3 regions of the Methylobacterium nigriterrae genome follow, and region 1 is predicted to be linked to each of the others. Evidence: riboswitches for the same ligand, from Rfam matches in the RefSeq annotation. Region 1 holds a riboswitch; each other region holds the start of a gene.
What was found. A riboswitch is a leader RNA that binds a small molecule or an ion and turns the genes downstream of it on or off. The one in region 1 is predicted to bind S-adenosylmethionine.
Positions count from the first base shown of each region.

Region 2: it holds a riboswitch for S-adenosylmethionine, as region 1 does, so the genes downstream of both, WDW90_RS24975 (hypothetical protein) here and WDW90_RS29235 (hypothetical protein) in region 1, are expected to answer to the same signal.
Region 3: it holds a riboswitch for S-adenosylmethionine, as region 1 does, so the genes downstream of both, WDW90_RS23955 (hypothetical protein) here and WDW90_RS29235 (hypothetical protein) in region 1, are expected to answer to the same signal.

Region 1 covers NZ_JBAWTG010000114.1:1,619-11,786, forward strand. Annotated here, with positions in the region: gene WDW90_RS29230 (hypothetical protein) at 1-639, opposite strand, end outside; gene WDW90_RS29235 (hypothetical protein) at 1,473-1,709, opposite strand; SAM-I-IV-variant riboswitch at 1,721-1,828, opposite strand; gene hxsA2 (His-Xaa-Ser repeat protein HxsA2) at 2,323-2,607, shown strand; gene WDW90_RS29245 (hypothetical protein) at 2,617-2,928, shown strand; gene WDW90_RS29250 (hypothetical protein) at 2,941-3,072, shown strand; gene hxsB (His-Xaa-Ser system radical SAM maturase HxsB) at 3,093-4,397, shown strand; gene hxsC (His-Xaa-Ser system radical SAM maturase HxsC) at 4,394-5,578, shown strand; gene WDW90_RS29265 (DUF3761 domain-containing protein) at 5,629-5,907, shown strand; gene WDW90_RS29270 (hypothetical protein) at 5,940-6,434, opposite strand; gene WDW90_RS29275 (hypothetical protein) at 6,613-6,867, opposite strand; gene WDW90_RS29280 (phosphoadenosine phosphosulfate reductase family protein) at 7,026-7,856, opposite strand; gene WDW90_RS29285 (hypothetical protein) at 7,853-8,983, opposite strand; gene WDW90_RS29290 (PRC-barrel domain-containing protein) at 9,276-9,641, shown strand; partial or broken gene WDW90_RS40905 (transposase) at 9,792-9,929, opposite strand; gene WDW90_RS29295 (IS3 family transposase) at 10,007-10,159, shown strand.
Region 2 covers NZ_JBAWTG010000069.1:1,132-11,299, forward strand. Annotated here, with positions in the region: gene WDW90_RS24935 (hypothetical protein) at 1,050-1,235, shown strand; gene WDW90_RS24940 (Ros/MucR family transcriptional regulator) at 1,448-1,909, shown strand; gene WDW90_RS24945 (PAS domain S-box protein) at 1,965-2,225, opposite strand; gene WDW90_RS24950 (hypothetical protein) at 2,244-2,438, opposite strand; gene WDW90_RS24955 (response regulator) at 2,864-3,229, shown strand; gene WDW90_RS24960 (hypothetical protein) at 3,361-3,531, opposite strand; partial or broken gene WDW90_RS24965 (transposase) at 3,661-3,990, shown strand; gene WDW90_RS24970 (hypothetical protein) at 3,985-4,551, opposite strand; gene WDW90_RS24975 (hypothetical protein) at 4,642-5,358, opposite strand; SAM-I-IV-variant riboswitch at 5,383-5,492, opposite strand; gene WDW90_RS24980 (aldo/keto reductase) at 7,564-8,466, opposite strand; gene WDW90_RS24985 (HPF/RaiA family ribosome-associated protein) at 9,664-10,168, shown strand, end outside.
Region 3 covers NZ_JBAWTG010000062.1:934-11,101, forward strand. Annotated here, with positions in the region: gene WDW90_RS23920 (DUF302 domain-containing protein) at 1-27, opposite strand, end outside; gene WDW90_RS23925 (hypothetical protein) at 801-965, shown strand; gene queE (7-carboxy-7-deazaguanine synthase QueE) at 965-1,627, shown strand; gene WDW90_RS23935 (hypothetical protein) at 1,766-2,614, shown strand; gene WDW90_RS23940 (hypothetical protein) at 3,233-3,787, opposite strand; gene WDW90_RS23945 (hypothetical protein) at 4,061-4,492, opposite strand; gene WDW90_RS23950 (hypothetical protein) at 4,485-4,775, opposite strand; gene WDW90_RS23955 (hypothetical protein) at 4,775-5,188, opposite strand; SAM-I-IV-variant riboswitch at 5,225-5,334, opposite strand; gene WDW90_RS23960 (S1C family serine protease) at 5,496-6,704, opposite strand; gene WDW90_RS23965 (tetratricopeptide repeat protein) at 7,975-8,478, shown strand; gene WDW90_RS23970 (trypsin-like peptidase domain-containing protein) at 8,518-10,168, shown strand, end outside.

The DNA of each region.
Region 1 (10,168 bases):
GGCTCGCGTGTCACCAGGCGATCTGCCCGGGGCGTCGATGCTGTAATACGCCTCCAGCAATTCAGCGCGCTCCGCCTCATCTGTCGGGTCGATCAGGTAGAGGCCGGCGTTGAGCGAAAACGCGTAGTTGGCGGCGATCACCTCCGAGAGGAGTTCGCCGCGCTCGCAGACGACAAGATGGCCGGACTTGCCGGGCACCAGGTCAGGCGGCGTCGTGTGGTCGGTGAATTCGATCGGCCGCCGCGCATATAGTGCCGTCAACATACCAAGGCCGATGTACTCTCGTCCCCAGACAAGCGGCGCCTTTCCGGCGATCGATCGACCGGCACCAAGCGGTGCAACATTGGGGTCCGTTACAACCGCGGTCAGATTGGTAGGCAACTTGGCGGCCAGCGCGCGCTCGGCGTCAGGCGCTAGTCCCGCCAACAGAATCCTTGTGGACTGAAGCCGCGCGAGGGCATTGTTCCGGCGGATCACCTCGCTGTCACGGTCCGGCCGGGTCATGCGCGGGCCGTCGAGCAGGGGTAGGTAGGTTCGCGGCTCAGCGAGCGCACAACTCAGCCGAGCAGCGAGATACGGATCGTCGGACACGATCGCCGTTTTGGACAGCCCAGGGCACACAACTGTCGCGCTGCTCAACTGTCTCCGCTCCTGCAGCTCTGACGGGGTCGCCGTGCTGTCGCATGGGTCTCGCGAACCGCCAAGCTATGGCTGCTCAGAGACTGGCGTGTGATCGCTGCTGCGGCGGACCTGCGCCAGAGATTTTTTTCTGCCCCGCGCGTGGCTCTTGCCGAGCAGTCAATCAGACTTGAACGTTCATTCAGTATTACTCAGGCTCGGCTACGCCCTTTGATTTGTAGTAGGCCATTCAGCGTCGGTTTAATTTGGGCGGATAGACTGAGAATTCTACGAGGAGCGCAATGTCGAAGACGATTGGCCCCGATCGCCCCATTTGGCCTCCGGTGCCGGAGCCCGCAGATCCTGCGCCCGCTCCAAATTCCGCCCTGTGATTTAGCGCACGGCCTCCGGGTTCGCGTTGCGATCTTGTGCCCACCTCTCGTCGTGGAGGGTGAGAATGATGTCAGACGTTCACGAACAGCTCGTTGCGGCTCTCCGCGCCGTGGTTGCCCAGAGCCCCGATGCTCATGCCCTTGTCGTTCATTCTCTTGAGGACGTTGAGCGTGAACAGCCGGCACGCTCACCGCGATCGGCCCAAGAGGTGCCGGGCCCCTACGCGCCGAACTCTTGGTCGATCTACGCTCGGCGCGCTCACTGATCAGCCGCGGGTTGCGCACTGAGGCCTGAACGCACCGAGGGAAGAGTGGACGGCTCTTGCAATCCAGCCGCTGATCCTGACACGATGCGGTCCAGCGGGTGAGCTACACGATCGTTCCGGATCCCACGCCCTCGGCGAAATCACAGCGACCGGCTGGCCGGTTACTCTGATCGGCTCGCCGTAGCTCGGTCCCGGCTTAGAAGTTGAGCATGTACTCGACGTAATCCCGCTGGTACTCCCAGTGCTCGACAAAATTTTCTACACCTACGAGGTTCAGCTGGAACTCGGCGATCCACTGCCCGCATTCACCCAGGGATTTTACCCACGCCTGAACCTCGGACGGCATCCGCTCCACCTCCTCAAGGAGGAAGAGGGGCGGATCATGATACTCGCCGCCTGCAGGACGTTTCGCCATTGCTTCCACCCCGAACACGGGCAGACTGGCGCTCCTGCCATTTTTGCCGATCAGGTCGGCCGCATCCCGGATCTCCGGAACCACCTTCGCCGCAGGGGCAGGTTGGTCGAGGCGCCAGCCTCATCTCGATGCAAAGATGAAATTGCGCTGATTTCAGCAGGAATTCAAGTTCCGGCCGCCGTCTCAACATTGGAGCGGAAACTGTGCAGATCAAAGGCGCCGGAGCCACTCTATGGTATCTTGCACTCTGGCGTTTGCGCTCACAGAACGATGCGGAGGCGTGACCAAATATGGCGGGCGCTGATATTACGAGACTTGATTAGAGATACGTTATGCAAAAAGTCTAGTTAATGCCTTTCGAATGCAGCTTCAACTGAGCTGTATTGCACGTTGCGTTAGCAACTTAGCAGGGTTAGCCATTGGTGTTCGAAATTTGGTGCCGCCGAGCAACACATCGGAGCAATTGAAGCGATTTGCGAACGCAATCGGCACAATGCGTATCTTGAGGAGCCAGAAACCTGAACGTATCGCTTGACAGACACGGCCTCCAATCCTGTATGGGAATGTGCGACTACGGCCATCACCGCCTGAGAGGCGCGCAAAGAACGGGCTGGGCGTAGGGGGAATACTAATGTCAACGAAGAAGACGCCTAATATTGTTCCCTTGGCAGCTGCTCTTGCCGCTCTCCCAGGAGCGGCCGGCATGGTGGCGTCAGCAGACGCGGCCGTCCCGACCAATCAGGCGAGTGAGCCAAGTGCGGTCAACAAGGACCTTGCTCCGGCGAACACCTTCGTGTCGGTCGGCAAGGACTTCCTCAGCTTCACCGTGAGCAAAAGCGCGGAGGGCACCATCGTCGCGGACCACCGTTCGCATGCCTCGCACTCGTCGCACTCGTCGCACTACTCCAGCCGGTAACGCCCCGCCGTGTCAGAGCTTGTGGTCGCATTCGAACGCTCGACCCAGAGCCTTGGTGCGCTGCGTGAAGCAGCGTACCGCCTCATCGGAACGGGTTCGTGCCGCATCGAGAGTGAGGGCGAGCGCCTTGTCTGTCACTTGGAGGCGACCCAGAACCCGAAGGCCCGCCGAGCGGCAACACCGGCGGAGCTGCGGGAGCAATTCCTGAACCTCGTGACCGACGAGAACCTTCGCGAAAAGGTCGCGTCAGAGACCAGCCACGTTCGCGACCTCGTCATGGCGCTCGCCTTCGGTGCGTGGGCGCAGGCGGAAGCGGTTTAAGCTAGAATCATCATGTCTCGCTTCCTCCCGCCCGCCGAGTTCACGGCGGGCGCGTCCGAACTGCAACTCCTGCTGCTCCGCTTCGAGCCGATCACGGAAGACACATACATCGCCGCCAACATGGTCGGCGAGTCCTCCTACTGACGCGGGCTGAGCTTGAGCGGCTGACTGCTCTCGATCTTGTCCCAGGGGACGGACTCTACGAACGTGCCTTCTCCAAGCTCTTGGTCGCGCGGAAGGGTCAGAGGTCTCAGCTCCAGCTGCTCGGCTTGCGCCTGCGAAGCCGAATGGCGTTCCTCCGCCAGCCGACTGGCCTGCACATCTTCGTCGTGACGCTGCGGTGTGAGCACTCGTGCCCGTACTGCCAGGTCTCACGCCGAAGCACGGACAAGTCCCGCTTCGACATGAGCGAGGAGACCGCGATGCGGGCCCTCGCCGTGGCCCTTTCCTCGCCGTCGAAGGGCGTCAAGATCGAGTTCCAGGGTGGTGAGCCGCTCCTGAACTTCGGCCTGATTAAGACGGTCGTGGCGGCCGCCCGTGAACAGGCTCCCACGGCGGGCAAGCAGGTTGATTTCGTCATCACCTCGAACCTCGCGCTGCTCGACGACGAGGTGCTAACCTTCTGCCGCGACAACAACGTCCATCTGTCGACCTCGCTCGACGGTCCTGCTGATCTGCACAACGGCAACCGGCCTCGCCCGGGCGGGAACAGCCATGAGCTCGCCGTTGATGGCATTCGGCGCATCCAACAGGAGCTCGGCAAGGACCGCGTCGGCGCGCTCATGACGACGACCGCGGCCAGCCTCGACCGCGTCGAGGAGATCGTCGACGAGTACCTGAAGCTCGACCTTGATGGCATCTTCCTCCGCGCGCTCTCGCCCTATGGCTTCGCGATCAAGACGAAGCAGTTCGCCAAGTACGACACCGAGCGATGGCTCGCCTTCTACGAGCGTGGCCTCCGTTACATCCTGGACATCAACAAGCGTGGGACCCGCTTCCCGGAGTTCTATGCCACGATCCTGCTGAAGCGGATGCTGACCGATCGCCCGATCGGCTACGTCGATCTGCGAAGCCCTGCCGGAACGGGGCTCGGCGCGCTCGTCTACAACTACGACGGCAAGGTATTCGCCTCGGATGAGGGTCGGATGCTCGCCGAGATGGGCGATGCCGCGTTCGAGTTGGGCAGCCTTGAGGAGGACGATTACCGCTCGCTGATCGTCTCCGAGAAGCTGACAAACATCATCGGCAGCTCCCTGGCGCAATGTGCGCCGCAATGCTCAAGCTGTGCCTTCGAGCCGCACTGCGGTTCCGACCCAGTGTTCCACCACGCGACCCAAGCGGACTACACGGGCATCAAGCCACTTTCGGAGTTCTGTGCGCGGCAGAAGGGCATTCTCAAGCTCCTGATCAATCTCCTTGAGAACTCTCCGGAAGACGCAGCCGTGCTGAGACGGTGGGCCGCCCAATGAAGCCGCTAACCCTGCGCGCCGCGGCCCTTGAGACACAGGGCTTCTCGGATACTGCCGGGAGCACGGTATTGCGCGCCCGTGCCCTGTCCTCAGCTGAGGCCCCGTTGCTGCAGGATGCCGCCCTCGTTGCATCTTTGCAGGATGCGGTGCAGGCAGCCTCTCGTGGCTATCGCACCGCCCTGCTGCACGCCGATGCAGAGCCAGGAACAGAGGCGCTTGGACGTTTCGACGGCTTCATCCGCCTTCCGAGAGACCTCGGCTACATCGGGGACGGGGACGTCCTGGGCTTCCATGCCGGCAGCGGCCGAGCACGCGTCCTCTTCCGCCGGAATTCCAAGCACAACTCCTTCCTCGTCACCGAGCGCTGCAACCACTACTGCCTGATGTGCTCCCAGCCCCCGAAGCGGGCGGACGACGGCTGGATCCTGGACGAGATCGCGGCCACGCTCCCGCTCATTCACCCCGAGACCAAGTCCCTGGGCTTCACGGGCGGCGAACCCTTGACGGAATGGGAGAGATTCATCCCGCTCCTGGCCCAGGCGCGCGATTGCCTCCCGAACACGGCCGTGCACGTCCTGAGCAACGGCCGCGCCTTTGCGTCGCCCGAGATCACCGAAGCCTGGGCGGCTGTGCGCCATCCCGACCTCTGCGTAGGCATCCCTGTCTATGCCTCGTCGGATCACCTGCACGACTACGTCGTTCAGGCCCGAGGCGCGTTCGACGAGACGATCCTCGGCATCCTGCGGCTCAAGGACAAGGGCCAGCGCGTCGAGATCCGGGTTGTCTTGCACAAGCTGACGATCCCGGCGCTTATCGAGACCTGCACATGGATCGCGCGTAATCTCCCCTTCGTCGACCACGTGGCGCTGATGGGATTGGAGAACACGGGCTTCGCCCTCGCCAACCAGGACCTCCTCTGGATTGACCCTGAGGATTACCGCAGCGAACTCGCCCTAGCCGTGGACATTCTCGCGACCGCCGAGATCACGACTTCGATCTACAATCTCCCGCTTTGTCTCGTTGACAAGCCCATCTGGCGGTTCGCTGTCCAATCCATTTCAGACTGGAAGAACGCCCACCTGCCGGAATGCTCGGACTGCGCAGTACGCGCCCAGTGCGCGGGATTCTTCACGACAGGGCGTCTCAGGACAAGCCGCGGCATTCGTCCCATTGCCGCTTGAACCAAACGGTTCGCCTTTTCCAGCTCGTTCCAAATAGGGAAAGTTTGAACATGCTAAGGCTGCGGCTCGCCGCGATCGGCTGCGTCATAGCTGGCCTCGTGGGCGGCGCTACCGCGCGGGAGTTCAGGGAGCCGAATGAGAGTACCCTCGATCGGCACGGTCACTATCAAAGCCGAGACGGCTCTTCGGTCCACCAACCCGCCCACACGCTGGATGGATTAAAGCCGGACGGTGCGTCGGCGCGTTGCCTCGATGGTACCTGGAGCTTCAGCCATACCCATCGCGGAACATGCTCGCGACATGGTGGCGTCGCGAGCTGGGAAGAATAAGACCTCGCACAAAGACTTTGGTGGAGGCTACTTCAGCCCTTCAGGCGCTTGTTGCATTCCAAGTAGTAACCGCCACCCTTCTGGATCCAGTTCAGACCGCCATTTCCGGGGCCGCCGGCAGCCTTATTGACGTTGTATTGATCCAGGCACGTCTTCTGGCGCGCCTTGCCCGCAGACAAGCTCCCGTACTTTGGGTCAATTGCCTTCGGGAACACGGCAGAGCCGGCTGCAGGCGGCGTTGCGGACGGAGCCGGAGCAGGCTTCGCAGCAGCGGTGGCCGAATTGGGCGACGGAGCAGCCGTTTTCGCACCCGGGGCGACAGGGTTCTGAACTGTCGTCGTCGGTACATCCGGCGCTGCTCCGCACTCGACCTTGCGGAAGTCGTTCCACTTCTGACCGTTCAGCGTGCCAGCTTGCTTTGCGGCCTGGTACTTCGCAGAGCACTCCTTGGTCGTAAGTGCCAAGGCAGGGTCAATCGCCGCACATGACAAAGCGGCAAGGAAGACGGCAACAAACAGGCGGTTCATGAATGGTAACCCCAACATCGACGACGGTGCTTCAAGGCCAACGTTGACACTCAACTGAGCGCGACGAGCGAGCTTATGAACTCTCAAGACTGAAGGCCTTCGCGATGACCAGCCCTGTGGTGGCCATCCACAAGCTTTGAGAAGCGGGCGACCGGAAGACCGCTTGCCAGCTTGCGGTTTAGGCCTCGCCCGATCCGCCTTCGTCGCGGCCCAGGATCTCGAGCGTGCGCAGGATCGCCATCCCGATCGCATCCGCATCGATCCGGCCCTCCGGTGTTGCCGGCGTGACGGCGACCGCTTCCACTTCGTCACTGTCGACTGCGCCGACAAAGACCCTGAGCAACGAGCCCTCCGGGCCGTGGTCGTCCTGCACGAGGCCGCCCGATAGGCCGGCCTCCTCGCCGTAGAGGCAGACCGCCTCGATTATCTGCACTCCACGAGCGAGTGCTCGAGCGGTTCGGGCACTCGGATGGCGTCGAAGCCGCGCTCGGCAAGCCGGCGCAGCTCGCGACTGAGGTTAGCTGAACCTTCGCCGACTACGATTCGCCTCTGGCTGGCGCCGGCTCAGAGCGAGCAGACGAGGCAGCCGTCTCAAAGGTGCGGGTCATCGCCAGGCTCTAGGCCACCGAGCGTCTCGACGAGCGGCAGGTTCTTGCGGGTCGCCTCGCGGCGCGCTTCTGAACGTTCCCAGTTTTCGTGGATCTGCTGCACGCGCTCGGGCCTCCTGAGTTCTCGCAACGGCTCGCCCTGGCACCAGTGGAACTGCTGGCCGTGCTGCACGGCCCGCTCCTCGTACTCGGCGGCGAGGTCGAAATAGACCGGATGGGTCTCGAGCAGGCGGACCCACTCGATCTTCTGCTGGTAGAAGCAGAAGTAGCAGCCCGAGCGGGAGCGGCCCCATTCCATGTAGGGCGGCAGGCCCAACCCCGAGTCCTCGAGGATGCGGATGATGTCAGCCCTGACGAGGCCGTCGTCTTGGAATGGGTAGACCGCGAGGATGTTCGGCTTCGTACTGATGTACCCTGTCCGGTTCTCGTCCGCGCGCAAGCCCACGTAGTTGATCACAGGGCCGTCCCCGACGTAGGCCTCAAAGGGCTTGAGCTTCAGCATCCTCGTGCACCACCGACGGTGGTTGGACGGCAGCATGCCCCTATAGACGGCCAGCCAGTGGTCGAAGCTGTCCTCGGGCGTCGTGCACACGATGGCCTTGTCGAGGATCGCTTCCAGCCGCGCGATGTAGTCGTAGGTCTTGGGCAGCTCCTTGCCGGTGTCGTGGAAGATATACTCCATTGCGGGGATGCGGTCGCGCAGGTAGATCGCGAGAGCCGCGCTGTCCTTCCCGCCCGAGAGCGAGAGGATGTGCCGGGGTTCGGCACCGCTGGCGGCCCCCAAATGGGCGTAGGAGATGGGCCCGTGGCTCATGGCGCTTCCGATCCCCCCGTGCGATTGCTCGCCTTCGCCGGTGGTGCCTTAGCGGCCGCGGGCGCCGCCATCTCCTCCCACAGCAGATCTATGAGCACGCGCATCCGCATCTGCCTGTCGGACGGCAGCATCTCGTCCATCGCCTCGAAGCACTTTTGATGCACGACGTCTCGCGCTCGGCTCTCGATGATGCGAACGTGGTCCTCCCCGTCCGCCCTCGTCAGGTTGATGCGGACAGCGGCACGGTCCGGCACCGACCGGCCCTCTCCGAACGCGGCCGCCTCGACCTTGCGGAAGAGATCGGCGAGCGCCGCGAGCTCCTCGAACCAGCGCCCCTCGTCAGTGCCGTTCCACCTGGAGGGCGGCTTGGAGACGACGTAGCTCGCCAGTGCCTCGGCCCAGGCGTCGTCGGAGGTGCCGGGATCCCGGAGGCGCAGCGCGAAGGTGCGCAGGCGCGGTTGGCTGGCAGTCAGCGAGGCCCGCGCTGCGCGGGCGGCTAGTGCGGCGCGATCGAAGCCTTTCCCGCCGCCGATGGCCTCCCATGCCGTCGACACGATGCGTCTCAGGAGGCGAGGATAATCGGCGCGCAGCTCGTCCACCGCTTCCTGCAGGCGGGCAACGAAGTCCCTGGAGCGGCCGTCATCGGTCTCGGCGGCGAGGCCGAAGGGTTCCACCCCGCAGGCAAGCGGAAGGTCCTTGAACAGCATAGTCGCCGGCTCGGAGGCGGACAGCAGGACGTCGCGGACCGCCGCCGAGCGCCGGCTTAAAACTCCGGCCCGGCGGGTGTATTCCGGAAGCCGCGCGGCAAACCGGCACAACGGCTGGACGACGTCGAGGAGCTCGGGCGGCCGCGCGGTGCGGGGGTGCGGGTCTGCGAACGTCTCGGCCAAGCGCCGGAACGCCTCCGCCCGCACTCCTTCGATACGGCAGTGCTGAATCTCGAACGTCTGCGGAGCCTTGATCAGCCGCGTTGCGTCCTGGCCGACGAATGATGGCTTGAACGCCCCGTTCTCGTAGATCGCGAGCTCGTGCGCCCGCATCTTCATCACCAAGGCCAGCAGAAGCGGCGCGACACCGGCGCGGACGCCGAAGGGCTTGCTGGCGAGCGCCTTCAGAATCGTCGGCACGCCGAGAACGCAGCTCGGCCCACCTTCTGGTTGTTTAGGTCCTCAGGCGATCAAAACCCTACCTATGATTGAGCCGAGACCGGTTCGGCAAAGACCAATTCGCACGCAAACCGGGCGTGAAACAACGTTGCGGCAGGTCCCTGCGTGGTGGGAGATGTTGCCTGACCATCACTCAGTTGATCGGCTGGGTTATCGCTTGGGACCACGAAGACTCTGATGAGGTGCGGATCGAACCCGATAGGAACCCCCTAATCCTAGGTGCCGTTGAACCGAAAACCGGAGGAGGCGCACTATGGCAGAGATGGGTACCTCATCGGCTGCGAGCCATCCGCTCATCGAGAGTGACCACATCGAGGGCACGGCTGTTTTCGACGCGAACGGGAAGCGGATCGGGACTATCAAGCGTCTCGTGATCGAGAAGGTCAGCGGCCATGTCGCCTATGCCGTCACCTCATTCGGCGGCTTCTTAGGCGTGGGTTCCGAGACCCATACGATCCCATGGGAGCATCTGCACTACGACACGAAGCTCCACGGCTATCGCACGTCCATCACGGCGGAGCAGCTGCGCCAAGCACCCGAGTTCTCCCGGCGTGACGAGGCTCTCCTGTCTGGGCACGACTGGCAGAAACTCCGCGACTACTACATGGAACCTATGTAAGGATCACCCCGCGCTCGGCCCTCGTGATCGGCCTCCACGAGATGGCACTCCGCCCAGTTTGGTGTGGCTGGCGAAGTCAGGCGGCTGTGGCGGGGTGAGGAGGCAGCCAAGATGGCTGCGACGCGGGGGTGCGATCGGCTCGCCTGCGATTCAGCGAATGATGCGAGCCAGGTTGAGCGCGGCGGCCGTCGCGATGTGCGGTAACCAGACCTTAGCCAAACCAGCATAGCGCGCCCAGCACAAGCCGAAGCTGCGAGCCGCCAGCGAGAGTGCGGCCTCGATGCCGGCGTATCGCGCGTAGAGTCAGGCGAAGGCGGCCGTGTCCTGGCGCTAGCGGGCTTGGGTGAGCGCCTCGTGACGCGCCCATGGAGGACTTCTTCGGTTCCCTCAAAACCGAGCGCGTCCACGGGGCTCAGTTCTGCACCCGCGACGAAGTCAAGGCGGCCATGTTCGAGTACATCGAGGTTCGACAATCGACAGCGTTTGCACCCATGCTTAGGCGTCCGCACTCCAGCTGAGATGCGCGC
Region 2 (10,168 bases), on a different contig from region 1:
TGAGACCGTCGCCTGCCGGGCTCGTCAATCGCTAACGCGCGCTACCGCGGAATGGAGGCACAATCAAAGCGAGGTGTTGCTCGGCTACAGCGGCGCCCGATGCAGCCGGTCCCTCATCGGGGGTAGCCGTTGCGTGTGGGCCGCCTCATCGCAGTCCAACCTATAGGTTTGAGGCAAGACGGGGAGTATTCGTTGCCCTTGGCCTACAGACGCCTGCGCCCAGCCCCAAGCAGATATCCCAGCAAAACCAATACTAATCCGTACTAATTTGAACTGTGGTAATTATGGCTTCGATCCGCAGAAGGCGGGTTCGACCCATCATTTGATCGCGACTTGTCCTGCATCTGGCTGGTCTCAATGGGTCGCCATTGGCAACTCACGAGGGTTCATGTCTGCTCGACAGGAGGCCGCGCACGCGGCACATCGCATCCCGAACGCCAGCGCTCGGGTTAATCTTCATCTCGATCCCGCTGCGGTCAGACAGGTGCTCAGGAGCTTAGAGTCTGTGCTCGACCGGGCCTTCCGGCCGGCGCTGGAAGCACCTCTGCCCGATGACGTAGCAGCCCTCATTGACAAGCTTCATGCAGGCCCGCTCGGCCGCTCGCGCGGCAACACTCGGAGACGGGCCGCGTGATGGCAGGCTGAGAGCGCCTCAAGGTGCCACCGTCTCCGCCAGCATCGGCCAGATGGTTCGGTTCATCACTCCAGTGGCCCAGACAGCGCAGAACCAAGAGGGCGACCTGCTGGACAATGCTCTGCGCGAGGATGTGCAACGCACAGGCACTGACTGTTCAGGGCTGGGCCGCTGCATGCCGAGCCCCACAGGGCCAACACGTTGAAGATCGTCGGAGTGCGCCATGACTTGGATGAGAACAGCGCCCATTGCCTCGACGGCGGATACGGGCTCACATACCAGTTCTTGCGCGGTAGGTGCGCGCCAGCACGACGGCGGCCTGCCAGAGGGCCAGGGACGGCAGCCACGTCCGACGCCGCTTGCGACGCTCCTGCGTGCCCTTGATGGGCTGCTGGCGGCAGAGGATGTGCCCGCGGTGGAGGATGCTGACCGGGAGGTCTGGAGCTACCTGTCGGCCTTCCACGGCCTCACCGATCAAGCCGAGGCATTGCACAACCTTGCTGAGGCGTTCGAACCGCGGTGCACCACATCACCGCGCCATGGCATGATCTGCACCCTCATCGCGCAGCATCGGCGCAGACTGGCCGGTGCTGCGCTGTAGATCTGCGACCGTGCCGGCTCGCAGTTTCGCTGAGTCGGCATCATCGCGTTTGGCCGCAGCCGCGTGAGCTTCCATTGAGGTTTGGTGGCTGCCAAAGCAGCCATTCTGCTCTTCCTGTCCGGCCAAGCTAATGATCTCCGGCGGCCTCCCTTGATTTCTGGGCGAAAATCATGAATTAGGCCCACGAGTGGCTAAGAACACCGGAAAAGAAAATGTCAGAATCGACTCAGGGCACTGCGCCCGAATTCATCGAATTGGCCGCCGACATCGTCTCGGCATATGTCTCCAACAATCCCGTTCCTGTGGCAGAGCTTCCGGCGCTCATCGGAAGCGTTCACGCGGCGCTGAATGGCCTCGCTCAGGGGACCTCGCAGGCTGCCGCTTCTGAGGAGCAGGTCGAGAAGGCGACGCCGTCGCAGGTCCGCAAGTCGGTCACGCCGGACGCGCTGATCTCCTTCATCGACGGCAAGCCCTACAAGACGCTGAAGCGGCATCTCACCGGCCACGGGCTCGACCCCTACAGCTACCGGGCCCGCTTCGGCCTGCCGGCCGACTACCCGATGGTCGCCGCAAACTACGCCGCCCAGCGCTCGGAACTCGCCAAAGCCATCGGGCTCGGACGGGCTGGCGCTCCGGCGGAGCAGACCAGCGGCCGTGGCCGCCGGGCGGCATAACAAGGATCTCCATCTTTGGGCATCTGCCGGCATTCGAGCACGGTGCCCAGAGCAGTCATGCGCAGCCCATAGCTGTGGGACCCGGCTGCATGAAATACAACGCCGGTACAGTAGGCGCAGGCGCTTGCTGGCTCAGCCGTCCCTCACTCCAGCCCATCAGGTTCTGCGCGCCTGAGTTCCAGCCCGTGATGCGACCGCTCAGGTCGGTGGTGAAAATGGCATAATCGCTGGCACTCTCAACCGCGAGACAATAGCGCGCCTCGCTGGCCGCCAGAGCCGCACGGCTGGCCGTGAGTTCGGCGACCGTTTGCTCCAACTCGGCCGAGCGTGCCTGCTACAGCGCAAGCGCCGCCCGCAAGTCAGCGACCTCCTGCTCATAGCCTACGGTTGCAGCCGGAACATCATCGACGGTGCGTCGGACCGCCTCATCGAGTGAACGGCGTAAGCGGCCTATCTCGGCCTCAAGCTCAGCCTCACGGTCGTGGCGTCCCTGAGCAGCTTGGGCGGATTCGTGCACGATGAACTCCAACGGGGCCACCATCCGGGTAGCTAGCGGTTAGCTTGCGCGCAATGAATGAACTTTGAGCCTACTTTGCGACGCCCTGGCTGTCGCATGCGACCACAGGGCCGGTCGGCAGTGGAGGTAACACAGGTGGGTTCGTCGCTCTGCTCGAAAGGCTTCCGAACTCTCAACGGAGGTGAGGATTTTCTGGGCCGCCAAGCGTGCATCCGCTCTACGCTATGGGGCGTGTACACAAGACAGCGGCTTAGCAAAGCAACACACCTACAACCTTGGCTTTTGCCAACGCTTCAGGCGGCGGGCGAGAGGGGCTGGGCTTGAGCCGCGTTGCGCCTAGATCGGGGTCTCTGTCTACAAACACACAGGCCCCTTCGATGGTGGCCGTTCGGGAGGGGGCTCAGGTAGTGCATTCCGGTGCCGATGACAGGCCCGCTGTGATCCTCGTCGTTGAGGACGAGGTGCTGGTCCGTATGATTGCCACCGACATCCTCGTGGATGCCGGCTATTGTGTTCTCGAAGCGCGTGATGCTGAGGAGGCTGTCGTCCTGCTCGGCGAACGGACCGACGTGGATCTGGTGGTCACCGACTTCGAGATGCCGGGTGCAATCGACGGCCTCAAGCTCGCTCACATCATTCACGAGCGCTTACCGCACGTCCCGACTCTCCTGATCTCCGGGAGAATGCGCCCGGCAGCCGCCGATCTTCCGCCCGGTGGCCGCTTTCTCGGAAAGCCGTTCCGTTCCTCGGGGTTGGTCGATGCCGTTCAGAAATGCCTCGGGACAGGCGATGGGGCCATGTAAAGGCTTCTGTGCACTTGCAGAAGGTCAGCGGCTACCCCGATGCCTGAACCAGATGAGATTTGACTGACCAGATCACCACCAGAACCATTCAGATTCCATGGCATCCCAGGCTGCGTGCCTAATCCACGCCGTCAGTTGCCGGTTATGCGAGGCGGTTCAATCCGCTCGATGCGTTGCACTCCTTGCCAGAGTTCCACAGCGTGGTCCTCGGCCATTGCGCGAGCGATATCTTTCGCCATGTCATCGCCGGCCGCCATCAAGCTCTCGACCCTGATGACCTCGTTTCGCGTGTTCAGGATCACCGCCCGATAGCTTGACAGCGAAGGCGGGCCATTGGGCTGTTCCGGACTGACGGGAGCATCTACCTGGAGTGCACCCTGTCTGACCGGACAGGCGGCGGGGTAGGTTTAGGCACTCCGGCTGAGGAACTCTCTGGGCAAGCGCATGAGCTGCCCCAGGCCATCCCGCTGCTCGATCAACTGCCGGGCGTGCCCAAGTGGGTGGTGGGCGACCGGGGCTACACCAGCCATCGCTTCCGCGAGCACATCTGGCGCATGGGTGCACGGCCTGCGATCCCGCCGCAGCGGCATGAGGCGCCCGTCGCTTGCCCGGAGTGGATCTACACCAACCGTAACCGGGTCGAGCGTCTCTGGGCGCGATTGAAGGAGTGGCGCGCTGTTGCCACGCGATACGAGAAGACCACCACCAGCTTCGCTGGTGTCCTCTACCTTGCCGCCGCACTCGACTGGCTCAAGTCATAACAGGCCGTAGAACCGGATCGTATTGTCCTCTATCCAGCGCGAATGAGCTTCCCGGCTCCGTTCCGCTTCTCTTTCCCTACAAGCCCTGTCTTCCTGATCGCGGGCTTCCTGTAGGCTCTCTCTATGACGACGTTCTGCGGCGCTGTTGGCGGCATAGGCCGCAGCCGCTGCGGCGGCGATGGCGGCGCTCTCCCGTGCCTGCCTCTCGACCTCCCGCTTATCCTCACGTCGCTGCGCCTCCAGTTGTGGCAGCTCGTCCTTCGCAACCTTCAGGAATGCAGCTGCGGCGAAGTGGCCGTGTCTGGAGAAGCGTTCAACGATCTCTACGGGCGAGTCGTAACTCGCCTTGATGAACCTCTTAGTAAGGTCCAGAGCGAGAACGGCATAGTCGTTGCTGGTCTGCCTGCATCCATTTGCGATTTGCGTAAGAATGAAATCGGATGCAGCTGCATTTCGAAGACGTTCAGCTTCCTTTCTTGCTCTCTCCTTCCTGGCGCTTCGTACCCAGAGGTATATGCAGCCTGCAAGAACGGCCCAGAATATGGCCCAGCCGAAGCTCATAGCAACCTCCTAAGATGAAGCGGACGATATTCATCGATGCGGGATTGATCATCCATTATGTCAGTAATTGACTCAGATACACTTGGGTGCTTACCGCGAGCTAAGCACCCGCGACACGGCGGCAGGCGACAGCCGAGGGCCACCGAACGACAGACTCACCTCTCCTGGCCGGTATGCCTTGCCCAACACTTCAAGAGGATTTCCGTCCAAATCACAGCGCAGAGCCGAATCCGGCGTGTAATTGATGATGAGTCCGAGCGCCTTGCCGAAGAACATGACGTGCCGCCCGCCGTCCGAGCGGGGCATCGTCTTCTCGGGCAGAGCATCCACAGCCTGCTGGACGAATGTGAGCGGCGAGCGGGACTGATCGAAGAAGATCATGAGCCAGCGCCCCGCCCCGCCCGTAAAGCCGCAGATGCAGATCTGCGTGGGCACCGTGTACTCGGTCTGGATCACGGCATGCGGACAGAAGCTTGCTCTCCAAGCGGCATCCTCGGCCTCACGCGCGCGACGGCGCTGCTCCTCGGCTTCGAGCTCCCATTGGGCTAAAAGTCGCTCTGTGTCGGCAATGGCCTGCACGACCACGTCCGCCGGAAGTTCGAGGGCACCCGACAAGCGCCAGAGGGCGAAGCGGCTCTTTGCGCTGAATGGCAGACCGTTGCACAGGGCGTATACCCGCCCAGCAGCCTTGGCCGGGTTTGTATTGCCGAGGCGGCGGCCGAGCGCCTCATCGCTCAGGCCCAGTTCCCGCATGCGGCTCTGGATGAGTTCAGCTAAGGGCGTGCGGCCAGACATCAGCGCCTCCATTCCGGTTCGTTCTGGAAGGCTGGCGCTTCCGGCTACTCTTGCTGACACCCGTCAGCCGCATCCCACTTTCGTGGAACCACCTTGCCGCCGAAGGGCAGGTTGGTGAGAGGCCAGCTCTCGTCTTAATGCTTGGGATAAAATACCGAAGAATGGAGAAGAAGTCAAGCAATAGGGCTCCTGTGGCCCATTGCGGACGTCAACGAGACCCATCCATGCCCATTTTAATGTGGGTATTGCCCGTCGCTGCATGAGCATTGCTCACAAGCCTCGGGATGATCACCGCCCGCTGGCTGCCCCGCCCTGCATTGCCGACTGCAGAGCCGCATCGGCGTACGGCGTCTCGGCCCCGCGCATGACGATCTCGCCGATCCGAGTCACGCTCCCCGACGCGGCGAACAAGACCACGAGCTTCGTGCGGTCCGGCTTGAAGCAGGCTCGGTGAAGAGAACTGTGATTGCGAAGCCACTAACCCCGTATTCTTGTGCTCGGCGCAACGGATGCGATAGCGCGGCCATAAGTCCTGGACTGCTGCGCCGCCGCAGACTTCGCAGTCCTGCAGCGAGCGCGCTTCAGTGCGACCTGTACCAAGACTCTGGAACACGGAGCGGGGTGCGCTTTTGTTTCTTCTATTGATCATCCCAGCGCATCCGAAACCGGAGGCAGAACCACGTCAAGAGGCGAATGGCAGAGCTCGCCTGGGATCACCTGCAAATCGCGTAAAATGGAGACACGTTCTGAGCCTTGAATAGCGATCCGCTGCTCAAGTATCTTTCTATGACTCGCCAAGGCATCGAGCTATATTGCGTCTGATCACGAATTGTGGCCGCGCATATTCTTGTGAAGCGTAGCTGTGCGAACTGCCTGACGACCTGCTCCCAGGCTAATTGCACCTCGGCAGAAAATCCGGTCGGATGATCGCCTGACGCGCAATCGCTGGCGGCAGTTCACAACCATTGATGAGAAGGTCGCCTTCTCAGCCAAGATGATGCCGAGGAATTCTTGTAACGTTTTTCCTGCTTTCTCTCTTATAGGAATTTCGTTACACGTTTTTTCTGCCTACATGTACCGTGCCGGAGAGGCGACTCTCCTGCTCATGGTTGTGCCCGAAATCGGCATTGTGGCCGTCGCGACGGCCCAGGTCACCACGACAATCCTTCGAGTCGGGGTGGATGACTCAGGACACGTGGGCGGAAGGCACGCGTCGTCCAGCGTACCCTCCGTGGAAGGGCAGGGGACAAGTCGCTGCTCTAAGTCGCCGATCCAGCTCGCGTGCGCTTCGCCATAACCTCTCGGCAACCTCCTTTGGTCGTGATCACAGGATCCAAGACCCTGAGGTGCCCCATAAGCATCACGATCCTTGATCCGATCAGCGGACAGCTCATCACAATTCCCATGCCCAAACCACGTCCTCGTCTGACCGAGCCGTAATCGCCGAGATGTACGTACGGTCCTGCACTTTATGAGGAACGCTAAAGCTTGGCCTTGAGTTGCCATACCATGAGGGCAAGCACGGCCATCGTGGGCACATCGGTGCTGTCGGCGATCCTGCTGACGGCAGGTCTTCGCGTCGCTCTGTTGGGCGATCCGGAACCGGCCCCGCTCGTGGTCGCAGCCGCCGTTGACACGGCCGTCGCACCTTCTGCCGGAAACGACCATACGAGCGCCACTCATCCCGTACGTGAATGGGCCGATCCCCCATCGCGCATTGAGCGCGCTCCGGCGGGTGACGCGACCACCGCCTCGTTCGCAATCGGTCCAGCCGAGCCTGACACTACCGGCACGCTGGTTCGGCGAGCTGAGGCGGATACGCTCTCCCGCGCTTCCGCTCCAGTACGGCCGACGCCAGTGCATGAGTTCACTGGGCCCAGGCGGGCGAGCAGACCGGAGAAGGCAAAGCGACCCATGATGGCGCGAGCGGCCCGAAAGACGGAGCAGCGGCAACTGAAATCCGTTGGACCGACACCGACCACTGCGGCTCAACCTGCAACTGCGGTCCCCGAGCCCCAGCCAGTCGCCATGGCTGGTCCACTCGGCGACATCTTGCGCGGCTTGGGCTTCATGGACGGCCCTGCTCAGCAACGCTGACGAGATGGCAATCCGGATGACGGGGTAGGATCAAATTGCACACGCTCGGGGCTTAGCGTCAGTCCTGCTATCCTACGCCTTCTGATCGGCTCCCCGGGGAAGTGGCGCTCCGGCGATGCGTCACAGCGGGAAAGCTTGATCCAGCTGCCGCAACTCGTCCGGGCCAAGCCTCAGGCTCAGGGCCGCTGCATTCTCGCGCACATGGGCAACCGATCCAGATTCAGGGATTGCGATCACGCTTCCAGAGCGCATCGCCCACGACAGCGCGACGGCTGCCGAGCTCTGACCCTGCGAAGAGGCGATGCGCTGCACAGCCGGGTTCCGCAAAACACTCGAGCCTTCACCACCGAGCGGGGAATAGGCCATGATCGGCATGCGGTGTTGCAGGCACCACGGCAGGACATCCCGCTCGACCCTCCGGTCGGCCAAGCTGTAGGGCACCTGATTAGTCCCGCACCGCTCGCCTGCCGGGAGGCGGAACAGCTGATCCAGTTCGGCAACCCCGAAGTTCGAGACGCCCCATCGCCGGATCTGGCCACCAGCCCGCAATTGCTCGAACGTGTCGACGACTACTGCCAGATCCTTCGCGCGGTCAGGCCAATGCAGCAGGTACAAGTCGAGGTGATCGGTGCCGAGGCGGGCGAGGCTGGCGGAGCAGGCGCTCTGGATGCCCGCTCGGGTCGCGTGCGAGGGCCATACTTTCGAGACCAGGAAGACCTCATCGCGCCGGCCCTTAATCACACGCCCGATCAGGTGTTCAGCTTCACCGTCGCCGTAGATCTCCGCGGTGTCGATGAGCGTCAAGCCGAGGGCAAGGCCGGTGCTCATCGCCTCCTCCTCCTCAGCTACGGGATGCCGCCCCTGGCCGAGGCGCGCTGATCCCTGTCCCAGGGCCGGCACGACCGTGCCATCGCTCAGAGAAACGGTTTGCGCGGCCGCGCTCGTGGCGCTGCGTGGCAGACTCACAGCCGAGATCAGGCCCGCACCGTATAGGGCAAAGCGGCGTCGCGTGGTCGCATTCATGGCACTCTCCGACCTTCGTGGCGGATCGGACAAGTGTACACGCCCTCGGCTGGAGACCGCAGGGATGGTGGATGCCCGCTACGAGAAGTGCTCGATCCCAGTGCGAAACGGCGGCGGAGGAGCCGTTGTTCGGCACCCCGCCTGCGGGCCAGAATGGGCAGCAATACTTGGCACTCTCATGCAACAATTGCGTTTGTCGCGAAGCGGCCATTTGCAGTGAGTGAAGGTCTAGTCCTGGCCGATAGCGGTCCGTCTGCTTTGGAGCTCAAGCTGTGAGTAAGCAGACGCCACCCTTCGGCCTGTGCCGTCCTGCAGCAGGCCTTCGCGAGCGATGCTCCAGCAGGGTCTGAAACGTCAGTGCGTCGGCCGTTCCAGAATGCCGGACGACCTGTGCGAAACGAGGCAGGTCGGCTTGAGGGACGTTCCGTTGGGGCAAGCCCGGCCGGAACAGCGGCCTAGGCGCCCTCAGCATCGCCCTTAGGTCAGCGCCAGCCAGTTCGGCCTCCTCACGCACACTCGGCACGGTCTTCTGATCCGGCGAACGTTGAAGGAAGACGCACCGCCGCCCGGATCCTTCACTTGCGATCAGGTCCGGCCGCGAGACAATCTGCCCTTGTCCCTTGAAGCGGTTGCTAAAATTCTGGCGCCCCGGGCACGTCCGTTGGCCGCAAGAGACAACTCAGCCCCTTGAAGTACGCCGCAGAGTAGCTATAGTAATAGACACCATGTGTATTTCGGGTCGTCTTCTGAATCAGAGAGCTGGCCGCCTCGTCGCAGGCCGCTGAAACCCCGTAGCCGGCCAACGCCAAGCGTTCGGCCGCTCGGGGTGACGATCTCCCGACCTTCTCGTCCAAACATCAAAATGGCCGTTCGTCCGTGGCGGGAAGCCACGGCGCGCGACAGCATCAGCGCGGCTTCCCGTTGGCCGCGACAGGCATGGCCGTTCCAATATCTTACAGAGAGATCACGCACATGAGACCGCCTGCCGTTCGCGACCCGACGAGGGTGCTCCCTACGCCAAAGCCACGCCCAGCAACGTGCTCGGAGGCCACGGGCGGCTCGCCTGTGGAACCGCCCGACACGGCCGTCGGTCTGACGACGTCTGAGTGGCGGCCGGAGAACCCCAACATCGACAGGATGGAGCTTCGCCGCATCGTCATCGAGATCCTGGGCTGAGTGTTGCTCGGCCGTCTTCGCATGGACCGGCATGGCTTCTTGCTCATCCGCTCGGCTACCGGGCGGTCCACCCATCCAGATCCTGCAACTCAACAGGAGGTCGGCATGAAACCTTGTCGCATCGACGCGCCCATCGTCGTGCAAAGCTCCAGCATCGCTCTGGGCAACGCGTTGCGGCATCGCGCATGTACGGGCATCGAGCGCCTCGCCTCGAAGTATTTCGGCCGGCTCAACGCCGCGACGATCTACTTCAGCCGCGAGGGCAAGGGGTACCGCTGCACGGTCAACGTCGACATGGGGCCGCGGCGGGTCATCACCGGGGAGGCCCGCGGTGCGTCCTGCCACGGCGTTCTCGATAGCGCCCTGCGGAGGGCGGCGACGCGGCTGAGGCGGTTGAAGCGCTCCCTTCGGGACGACAAGTTCCCCCGGTTCGGCGGCCTGCCGGGTCTGAATCCCGCTCCGGCCCCGTTTCGGAACGCGGGCGTTCCTCGCCGCGGGCATCGGTTCGCGACCGTGCCGCCCGATC
Region 3 (10,168 bases), on a different contig from region 1:
GGAGATGGACGCGGATGGTCGGATCAACGTGAAGCCCTCCTGCCGATGGACGGGTAGATAAGCACGCTCTGTCATCCCACCATAGGCTGGCTCTGCACGCCCAGGCAGCTCAAACGATGAAAGGCCCCCGAGCGAGAACGACCTCGATCCATCTGCTGCCGCTATGATTCTGAAGCTGTCCACGGACAGGTGCGTGCCAGCCGGTGTGGTCAGCATCGAGAAGTGGGCCGCTCGCTCCGTTTCAGATCACCTGGGGCTGGCTCAGCGGGAGCAGTAGCAGCCCCAAATGGAGGAGGCCGTTGCCATCTTGCGGGTCTTTGGGGTGTCTCTCGACTGGCTTATAGCTGGCCTTGAGCACAAGCTTGATGCCGAAATGGCTGAAAAGATCAGAGCTGCTCGCGCGAAGCGCTCCGATACAGCTCTAAAATAGAGGGCGTGTGTCTGGCGCACGAGAAGCACCAGTTCGTCGTCATGTTGAAGCGATATCTGCAGCCCGACTAATTTCCGACACCCAGTCAACGGTCGACGAGAAGGTCTTGGCCGCGATCGAGGCCACCAACACGCTGCTCACCGGCGGCACGCTCGACCAAGTCGTTGTCCGTTACTGGGAGATCGTAGCGGACGACACGCGCCGCCTCACGGGGGTTGCCTGAGTGGCGCAAACGAGGCGCTCCGACATAAGCATCCGCAACCCGGACACGTCTGACGCATTGACGCAAACCACACACTAGACGCTCATCGCGCTGTACAACCCCGAGCGGAAGACCTTCGAGGCCCTGGACGATGCTGGGGTCATCACGATGGTGACGGTGCCGGCCGTGGGCTGCGAGGCGTTCGCCGACCTCGTCTTCGAACGCGCCAATCAGTTTCTGGCCGAGGCCGGTTACGCTCCGCGCGTCCGTACCGCGCTGGTCGAGGTGAGGGAGCACGCCGGCAACTCCGCGATCCGCCTGCGAGACGCCTAATGCTGCCCGTATCTGAGGTCTTCGAGACGGTCCAGGGCGAAGCCTCGTGGGCCGGAACGCCGGCCGTGTTCGTGCGCCTCCAGGGCTGCAACGTCGGGTGTCCTTGGTGCGACACGCGCCATACGTGGGCCATCGACCCGGCCAACGTGGTCGATGCCGCCGTGATGGCAGCCAAGACCCAGGACGCGCCCACCTACGCGAACCTCGAGCCGGCGCACCTCGCGGCCTGCATACTGGCGACCACCGAGGCACGGCACGTTGTCATCACGGGCGGCGAGCCTGCGATGCACGACTTGACGGCGCTCTCCCGCGAGCTGCTGAACGGCGGGCGCAGCGTTCAGCTCGAGACGAGCGGCACCGCCGAGATCCGGATCGATCCCCGCGCCTACGTCACCCTGTCCCCGAAGATCGGCATGCCGGGCGGCCTGACGGTGCGGCGCGATGCGGTGCTGCGCGACGACGAGATCAAAATGCCGGTGGGTAAGCCCGCTGACGCCGAGCGCCTGCGCGAGCCCCTGGCCGAGTACCGCTTCTACGGCAAGCGGGTCTGGCTCCAGCCGCTCTCGCAGTCTGCGAAGGCGACCGCGCTCTGCGTCGACGCCGCGACCCGGAACGGGTGGAGGACCTCGGTCCAGACGCACAAGTCCCTCGGCGTCCGATGAGTGAGCCGTTCCAGCTCGACGCCTTGGAGCAGTTCATGCTCCGGGCGGCCACTATCCGCGGCTATGCGGTGGCCCGCTCCTACGAGTAACAACCCACTTCCGGTTCTGGTACCTGGATGCTGACAAGTTGAGGTCAGCATGCCCTTTGAATTCCGCAAGCTTGCGAACGTTGGTACCCGCCACCCAGTGATGGCGCGCCTCAGCCTCCAATCAGGCGAGCTGCTTAAGTGGCTCGACGTAGAGGCCGAAGTTCGTGACGAAATTGGCAAGCTCTATATGCTCAGTCTAACGGAGCACCTGCTCCGCTGCCATGAGCATCGTGACACTCTCTTCGAGAGACTCGCCAAAAGCGTTGAAGAGGTTGGTCAGCATAAGGATCCGCGGGTGCGGGAAGTTCCGCATGTCTCAGGTCTGGACGGTATCGCGGAAGGCTTCTTGGTCGACGTAAAGAAATTTCTTCGCGATCTTCTAACAGTCTTCCAGCTTACATATGGGTATGAGCCAAAGGATGCTAGCGATTTGGCCGACGTTAAGGGAAGAGGCTACAGCGACGTAGGCAAATGGGCAGAATCAACGTTTGGGCCCGACGACAATCTAACAGCCATGCTCAAAGCGGAGGCAAATTGGGTCACCGAACTCGTCAAAATGCGGAACGCGGTCGAGCATCCCGCTGACAGGTCAGGAACCCTAACGATCAGGAACGTACGACTCCATCCGGATGGCGATGGATGGGTAAGGCCGACATGGCAGAGAACGGGCAAACCTGAGCAGGACATTCTAAGTGACATGGACACCGCAATGGATAGTCTCCTGACTCTCGCGGAAGAAGTCCTTGTAGCCATCGTGCTCAAGCGTCGCACGTTCGAGCATGTGACGGTCTTCGAAGTACCGGAAGCGAGTCGGGATCCGATCTGCCCAATCCGGTTCGTCGTCAACCTTGAGGCGAGCTTCGCCGCTAAGGTCGCGGTCTCGTCGCCGCCTCCGTGAGGCAGCCACCTGCCAATGCGCCAAGGGCGCGCGTCGCGGGCGGTGGGACCGCAACCCGCTCTGATTGCTGCCCCGGCAAATCCAACACGGTGTTGAATTTGCGCCCGACCCCATCACCGCCCCGCAGGGAGCGGCTTGCCGAGCATCCCGGCTGACCTCACGGACGAAAGCGGCGGGCCATCGGGGCCGCCGCGAGCGCGTTAGGATGACGATCAGGCCCGGCGCCTTGCCGAAGAAAATCACGTGCCGCCCTCCGTTCGAGCGAGGCATCGTCATCTTAGGCACGGCATCCACGGCCTGCTGGACGTAGGTGACCGGCGGCTGCGACAGATCGAAGGGGATTATCAACCTCGGTCCCGCTCCACCGATGAGCCCGCAGAAGATGATCTGGGTCGGCACCGTGTAATCGGTCTGGATCACGGCGTGTGAGCGGAAGCTCGCCCTCCAAGCGGTATCTTCAGCCTCCTGCGTGAGCCGATGCTCTTCCTCGGTCTCGCGCTCCCGCTCGGCAATGAGCCGCTCAGTATCAGCGATGGCCTGCGTCACCACGCGCGCTGGAAGCTCCAGGGCTGGGATCACGGCAAATCTATAAGGGAGATGTTCAACAGGAAGTGAGACTCAGTATCTGGTCAAGTGCCTCTCGTGCTCTGCCCTGCCACGTTCAGACTCCCTTCGGCGCCAATCCTCGTCCTGCCTGCGATCCGCCGCCTCTATAGCCTTCCTATTACGCTCATCCGCAGCGTTGTTTGCGACCTGGGCTGCGACAGCAAGAAGATCGGCTTGTGCTTCAGCCGCCGCCCGTCTCTTGGCCTCCCGGCGATCCTCAACTCTTTGCCACTCCAGGCCGGGCAGATCTTCATGCGCGACCTTCAGGAATGCGGCGGCTGCAAACTGCCCATGCTGGGTAAAACGCTCAAGGATCTCCGTGGGAGAATCGTAGCTCGCTTTAATGAACCTTCGCGTCAGGTCCAGGGCGAGTACTGCGTTTTCTTGGCTGGTGTTTCTGCACCCCTGTTCAATTTCTCTGATGATACTCCTTGACGCAGCTTGCTGTCTTTGACGTTCGGCCTCTTTCCTTTGTGCTTTCTTGGTAGCAGATCGTATCCAGCAGAAACATATCACAGCGAAGATAGAACCATAGATTAGAATGGCACCTATAGTATCGGGGTCCATAGCCGCCTCCCGCTATTGAAAGACCACGCGCGCAGGAGTGGCCAAGTCGTATTCATTCGTCCGGATCTCGGCTGTGCCTCTTAGCGATGATGAACCCGATAGGACCGAGGCTCTTCACCAACGTATAGTAGAACATAGATCTGAGGATCAGTTTGGTGACAGCCCACATACCGTCCTCCATATTTTCCGATGTTCACGAAGAGGCGTTCAGCGGGACGATCTACCGCCAGAAATCTTTGTCGAAAGCCTTGCATTCATCGCCCTCGCAAGGCTTCAAACCTTTGGTGTGAACTGGATATCACCCGGCCCCCATGCGAAATGTCCGGACCGATCCCGCTGACCTCCATTCTCTTGGTACCGCCGATGTAGGCTCCAGAAGTCGGCGTAAAGATCGTGCAGCGCTGGATCGGCGACACTACCCTTGAAGTTGTCGTACGTAATTTCAGTGATACGCCGATTGACCAACGAAGCGAACTCCTCCCGCGTCACCAATATCCGGGCCACATAGTCGGCATCGGGCGTCAGCAAGATCTCGCGCTCCGGGAATAGCGCCTGAAGGTGTTCCTTTCGCCGCCCCCTGACGACCATCCGGTTCAAATCATTCCCGTCCTGTACGACTGACACAAAGGAATCAGTGAGGCAGATCCACATTTCTATCGCTCCTTGAATGCGGCTCATGGATTGCCGCTCGCGCTGCTCAATCACCGCCCAGCACTCGTGAGACGGCGGCCGGCGATAGGGGCGGGCCGCCGAAGGACAAGCTGACCTCGCCGGGCCGGTAGGCCTTCTTCAAGAACTCCAGCGGCTGGCCATCGAGAGAGCAGCGCAGGGCCGAGTCCGGTGAGTAGTTGATGATCAGCCCCAGCGCCTTGCCGAAGAACATCACGTGCCGACCGCCGTCCGAGCGAGGCATCGTCTTCTCGGGCAGAGCGTCCACGGCCTGCCGAATGAACGTGAGCGGCGAGCGGGACTGATCGAAGGCGATCATCAGCCAGCGTCTCGCCCCGCCCGTAAAGCACAGATGCAGATCTGCGTGGGCACCGTGTACTCCGTCTGGATCACGGCATGCGGACAGAAGCTTGCTCTCCAAGCGGTATCCTCAGCCTCACGCGCGCGACGACGCTGTTCCTCAGCTTCGCGCTCCCATTCGGCGAAAAGTCGCTCTGTCTTGGCAATAGCCTGCACGACCACGTCCGCCGGAAGCTCGAGCGCCTCCGGCAGCCGCCAAAGGGCAAAGCGGCTCTTCGCACTGAACGGCAGGCCATTGCACAGGGCGTACACCCGCCCCGCAGCCTTGGCCGGGTTCGAGTAGCCAAGGCGGCGGCCCAAAACTTCGTTGGTCAGGGCAAGCTCCCGCATCCGGCTCTGGATGAGTTCAGCCAAGGGCGTGCGGCCAGACATCAGCGCCTCCATTCCGGTCCGTTCTGGAAGGCTGGCGCTTCCGGCTACTCTTGCTGACTCAGGTCAGCCGCATCCCACTGTCGTGGAACCACCTTGCCGCCGAGGGGCAGGTTGGTGAGAGGCCAGCTCTCGTCTTAATGCTTAGGAGAATATGCCCGGAATCTGCCGGAATGTCAAGGTCAACGCTCGTAAGGGCGGTTCTTGACATGCTTGTGGTGTACACGGGAGCGAGATCGGCCGCCTTACCAAATCTTGGTAGCGCTGGCTGATGAAGAATCGGGGCGCGTCCGCATCAGGAAGCTCGCGATCAATGGCGGTAGCAAACCACCCGTAGCGTGAAGAGCCGTGCCTGCTCCGCAACCGTCGCGGCATCCATCGGGCCCGAACTCTTTGTCCCAACGGCCGGCGGAATGCCGTTCGCATCAAGGAACCCGAGAGCAACGGACGATTTGATGGCGAAGTTGATGTTCTGCGGGAGCATATCGGTTTGCTGAGCGACATAGAGGTCGCCGATGCGTGATACAATCACGCCGACAACAGAGCCGTACTGGTCCATTAATGGCCCACCACTGTTCCCAGGCTGAATCGGGGCTGAGATCTGCAGATGACGTGAGTCATCATTCTGCCCGGCTACAGCCGTGACGTTGCCAACGGTGAAATTTCCGGAGGCCGCGAGCATCGATCCGAGCGGGAAACCGTAAACGTAGATGTTCTCGCCGACGCGGGGTCGGAGGCCGAGAGCCGGCACCACCGGATCCTTATGATCTGTCGCGAGGACGGCGAGATCGTTCGTGGCGTCCGCTACGACGAGCCGGGCTGGCATGCTCGGCATCCCCACCTTCGCGACCGCGATTTCCGTGCAGTCCTTGATCACGTGATTGTTCGTGAGGACGTGGCCCTGGTCCGAGACGAAAAAGCCGGTGCCGAGGCTGACCCTGTCCTTTTTCTTGTCGCTCCCGCTCGGTGTGTCGTGCGGCGCCTCCGGCGAGGCCCTCGCCTCGACGACGGACTTCTGGCAATCCACCATCGCGCTCAGTGCGTCAGAGGAGCCGGACAGCGAGAGACGAGCAATCGATTTACGCTCGAAAAGGATGTTCAAGCCACCAGCGCGGGCCAAGTCGAGTACGAAGCTCTTCTTCAGCCCAGATGCGAAAAGCCCCTTCTCGGCGGTTCGCTCCACGCCGAAGAACTGGCCCTTCCAACGACCGCGCCCTGTCAGCATGACGAGTTGGTAGGCACGATTGATTTCGATGGATCTCCAGCGCGGATTGGTGAAGGCGAGGAAGGCTTCGTCCTTGTCACCTTCGAAGCCCATCCAGACCGTCGTCTCGTCCTGATAGGTTGCAGCAGCGACGCAGCCATTCAACGACTTGCTCATGCCGAGTGACCAGCCAGATACTTTTCCGAGCGACCTGTCGATGCTGAGCACTGGAGCGGCCGATGCGACCCGCAGAGGCATAACGCAGTAGAGCGCCAGGCCGGCGGCGCCTAGAAGTGCTCGCAGCGACATCCGCATCGCGCTCTCCATGTTAAGCCGAAGAATCAGCGCCCACTCACGGGAATGGGCCTGGGCGAGGCCGAGGAGGCGAAGGGATCGGAGGCCGCGCTGATCGTGGCTCCGGCATGTGGCCTGCTAGAGCGCCGGCTCGACCCCGCCGCGTAGTGCCCGCGCGCCCGTCGCGGTGCATGGGCGGAACGCCGCGCCATCCGCGGACGGCCGTAAGCTGGTCGCGAGCCAGCTACCATCGCGCCGAGGGCGAAGCCTACCGCGGCGCCGGCAAGTCCGTCCAAAGACCCGGCAGATGCCTTCGGCGAGTGCAAGGTCCCCGCAAGCAAAGCAGCCACAGCGACAAGAGAAATAAACCTGGAACGACTCATTCCGCAACTCCTGACCGGACCAGACTCGGTTCACCACATCGAAATGAAGCACATCTCTCGTAGAATGCGGATCCAACTAGATTCAAGTCGTCCTGTGAAGGCCAAACCAGGGCCTGACAAATAAATTAGCTGAATTCACGATCTTGTGAAGTACGACTCAATAGAAGTTTCGCTAAGGCATGCGCTTTTATGATGCAATGTTACCAATTGCTACGTAGTTTGAACGGTTGACGGACGCCTATTGGGTTGCTGGCACCTTGGCAGTTACCTCCGATGGCAGGGGTCTGATCGCTACCATAACCCTAGAGGAGTGCTTCGGCACGGCATCCTGTCCTGCCATCTAATTCATTGGCAGTACCGCAGGGGAAACAATGAGCATTTTGACAAAAAATTTTTATAATACTACGTATCCACCGAGCGCGCTGAGCATATCGCACCTCCTTTCCGAACGCATCGGGGCAGAAAATTGCTTGCTAAGGCAATCGACTACCGGCTTTGAGAGGACGGAGGCGGCATGTTTCTCGATCACACGTTGTCGGTTTCATGCTATCCCGAGATAGGAAACTTGACGTAGACGTTTGATGGCGGAGAGCGGCAGATGAGACAGCGGGTGTTGCAGCCCCGAGACACCCACTGATTGCTTTTCTCCTGAGGCCACGCTTCTCCACCTTAGGACTTCCCAGCGAGCACTCAAGGTTGGAAAATGACGGCTCATTTCCGACGCTGCAAGACGAGTGGCTTGTGCATTGTTGACCGGTACCATGTCCTTGTCGGGTTTCAGCGTCACAGTGACGACGGCTCTGCTTCTCAGCTGCGGAGCCGGCTTGACCGTTCTTATAGCGGATGGTGGCGCGGCGCTCGCGAGGGACGGCTCCAGAGCCGGCGATGCCGTGGCGGCATGTGACAGATTGGCGAGCGCGTCTTGGGATCCGGATGCGCCGGACCTGCAGCGTACTGTTGCTTTCCGGGATTTGCGCGCCGCTCCGGCAATTGCGGCCTGCCGCGAAGCTGTCGCCGTCGCGCCTCGCCTTCGGCGCCTAAGCTTCCAGCTCGGTCGCGCCTACGACCGGCAGGGAGCAAATCCGGAGGCCTACCGGGCCTATCTGCAGGCCGCTGAGCTCGGGAGCGGTGCCGCCAAGGTCAATATCGGCATCCTGTATCGGCAAGGACGGCGCTTTGAGAAAAACGACGCCAAGGCGAGGGCATGGTTCCGGGCTGCGGCCGAGGCGGGCATCCCTGAGGGGATGTACTGCTACGCCACCGCCCTCGACAACGGCCTCGGCGGTGCCCCCGACGGCGCCCTGGCGAAGGCGTGGTATGTCAAGGCGGCCCAGCGTGGCACGGCCAAGGCGCGCGACGCCCTGATGCGATTGGAGCTCGACGGCACCGGTACGGGCGCGATCTGTGATTAAGGACACCGCCTGCCGCGACCATAGACACGGTGTGCTGCGATGACCGAGGGCTTGCGCTTCGTCGGCAGTCGCGTCCTTGCCGGCCTTGATGAGATGAGGATAGACGACCGTGCGGTCGTCGAGGACCATGAGCGGCTCCGTCGTATCCTCCGTCAGCGTGGCGGAGATGGCGCGGCGGCGCTCTTCGCCGAGCCCGTCCTGTCGCGCAGCAACGGCTCTGCCCCCGCCCGCATTGACTGGTACACCGCCCTCGACGGTCACATCCGGCCGCTTCTAGACCTCGATCCCGACCGGGCAGCCGACCTGCGCTGTCGAATCCAGAGCACATTATCCGAGATCGAGCCGGTCCTGCGCGATCCCAATGATGGACCGTTCGTCGCGGCATGCCTCAATCTCGCGTCTCCGCTAGCGATCCTCGCAGTCGGGGATGACCCGCTCTTAATTGATTGGGGGCTGCTTCCTATTGGCCTCGTCAAGGACGAGAGCGCGCGCGCCCGCCATCACGCGGAAGTTCTCAATTCTCTGCTGCCGGATGGCCTACCCGCGCCCCCGATCGGGCGTGAGGATTGGGTTGTCCATTTCAGGCCGTCGGTTTCCTCGGCCAGGTTGGAGGATGTAACAGCTCCTCGGGCGACGCCCCCGCAGCCGCGTATCGGAACGGGACGGACGCCTGTCGTTGCTACGGCAATCGCCGGCTGCCTTCTCGCGCTCTCCTGCATTCCGGGCGTCCTGCTCTTTCCTATGGCGCCGCATGCGACATCGGGCGAGGTGCGGGCCATGCAGGCAGCGTGGCTGGACAGCCTCCGTCGCCGGCGCGACGTACTCGCCGCGGCCGGCCGGTTTGCCTGCCCGCACCTGCGGACGGAGTTGCCGAACCTAGTCCCTCAAAGTCCCGCGGGCGTGAGCCTCACTCCCGGCGACCTGACACACTCTCGGGCAAGTGCGGCAATCGATCCCCCCGCCTCGACACCAGCGCCGGGACCCACGACACCGCCGAGCGGCGCGGGTCTCGTCGATCAACTCGAGCGAGGCACTGTACTTGTTCTGGCGGGCGAGGTGACCGGTTCGGGCTTCTTCGTCACCGATGATATGGTGGTCACGAACCGTCATGTGGTGGAGAACGCCCAGTCCCTATTGATCGCAGGGCGGCACGTGGGTGTGGTCCAGGCTGCCCTTGTCCGGATCGGTGGAGCGGGGACGCTCGAGGATTTTGCGCTGCTGCGGGTGGCCCGTCAGAGCAGTGTCCGCCCCCTTGCATTGGCTACCCCCAGCCGGCCGCTGACGCCCGTGGTCGCCGCCGGGTTTCCAGGCCTCTATCTTGGCACGGATCCGACCTTCGCACGCTTGAGGGAGGGTGATGCGAGCGCTGGCCGCGACCTCGAACCCGTCTTCCAGACCGGCGTGATTAACCACCTGCAGCGCTACGAGGAGGCCGCGGTCACGTTGGTGCTGCACGGCGCCGAGATCGCGCCAGGCAATAGCGGAGGGCCGCTCGTTGACTATTGCGGGCGGGTCGTCGGCGTGAACAGCTTTGGTCGCACCGACGATCGGCTACCCGTCACCGCGCGATACGCGCTCGGCGCCGACGGGCTCGCGGGCTTTCTCCGGTCTGCTGGACTGACCGCGCTCGTCGAAACCAAGGCTTGCGAGCTACAGACTGCCCCGCGCGAGGCGGTCACGGCCGCTGCGG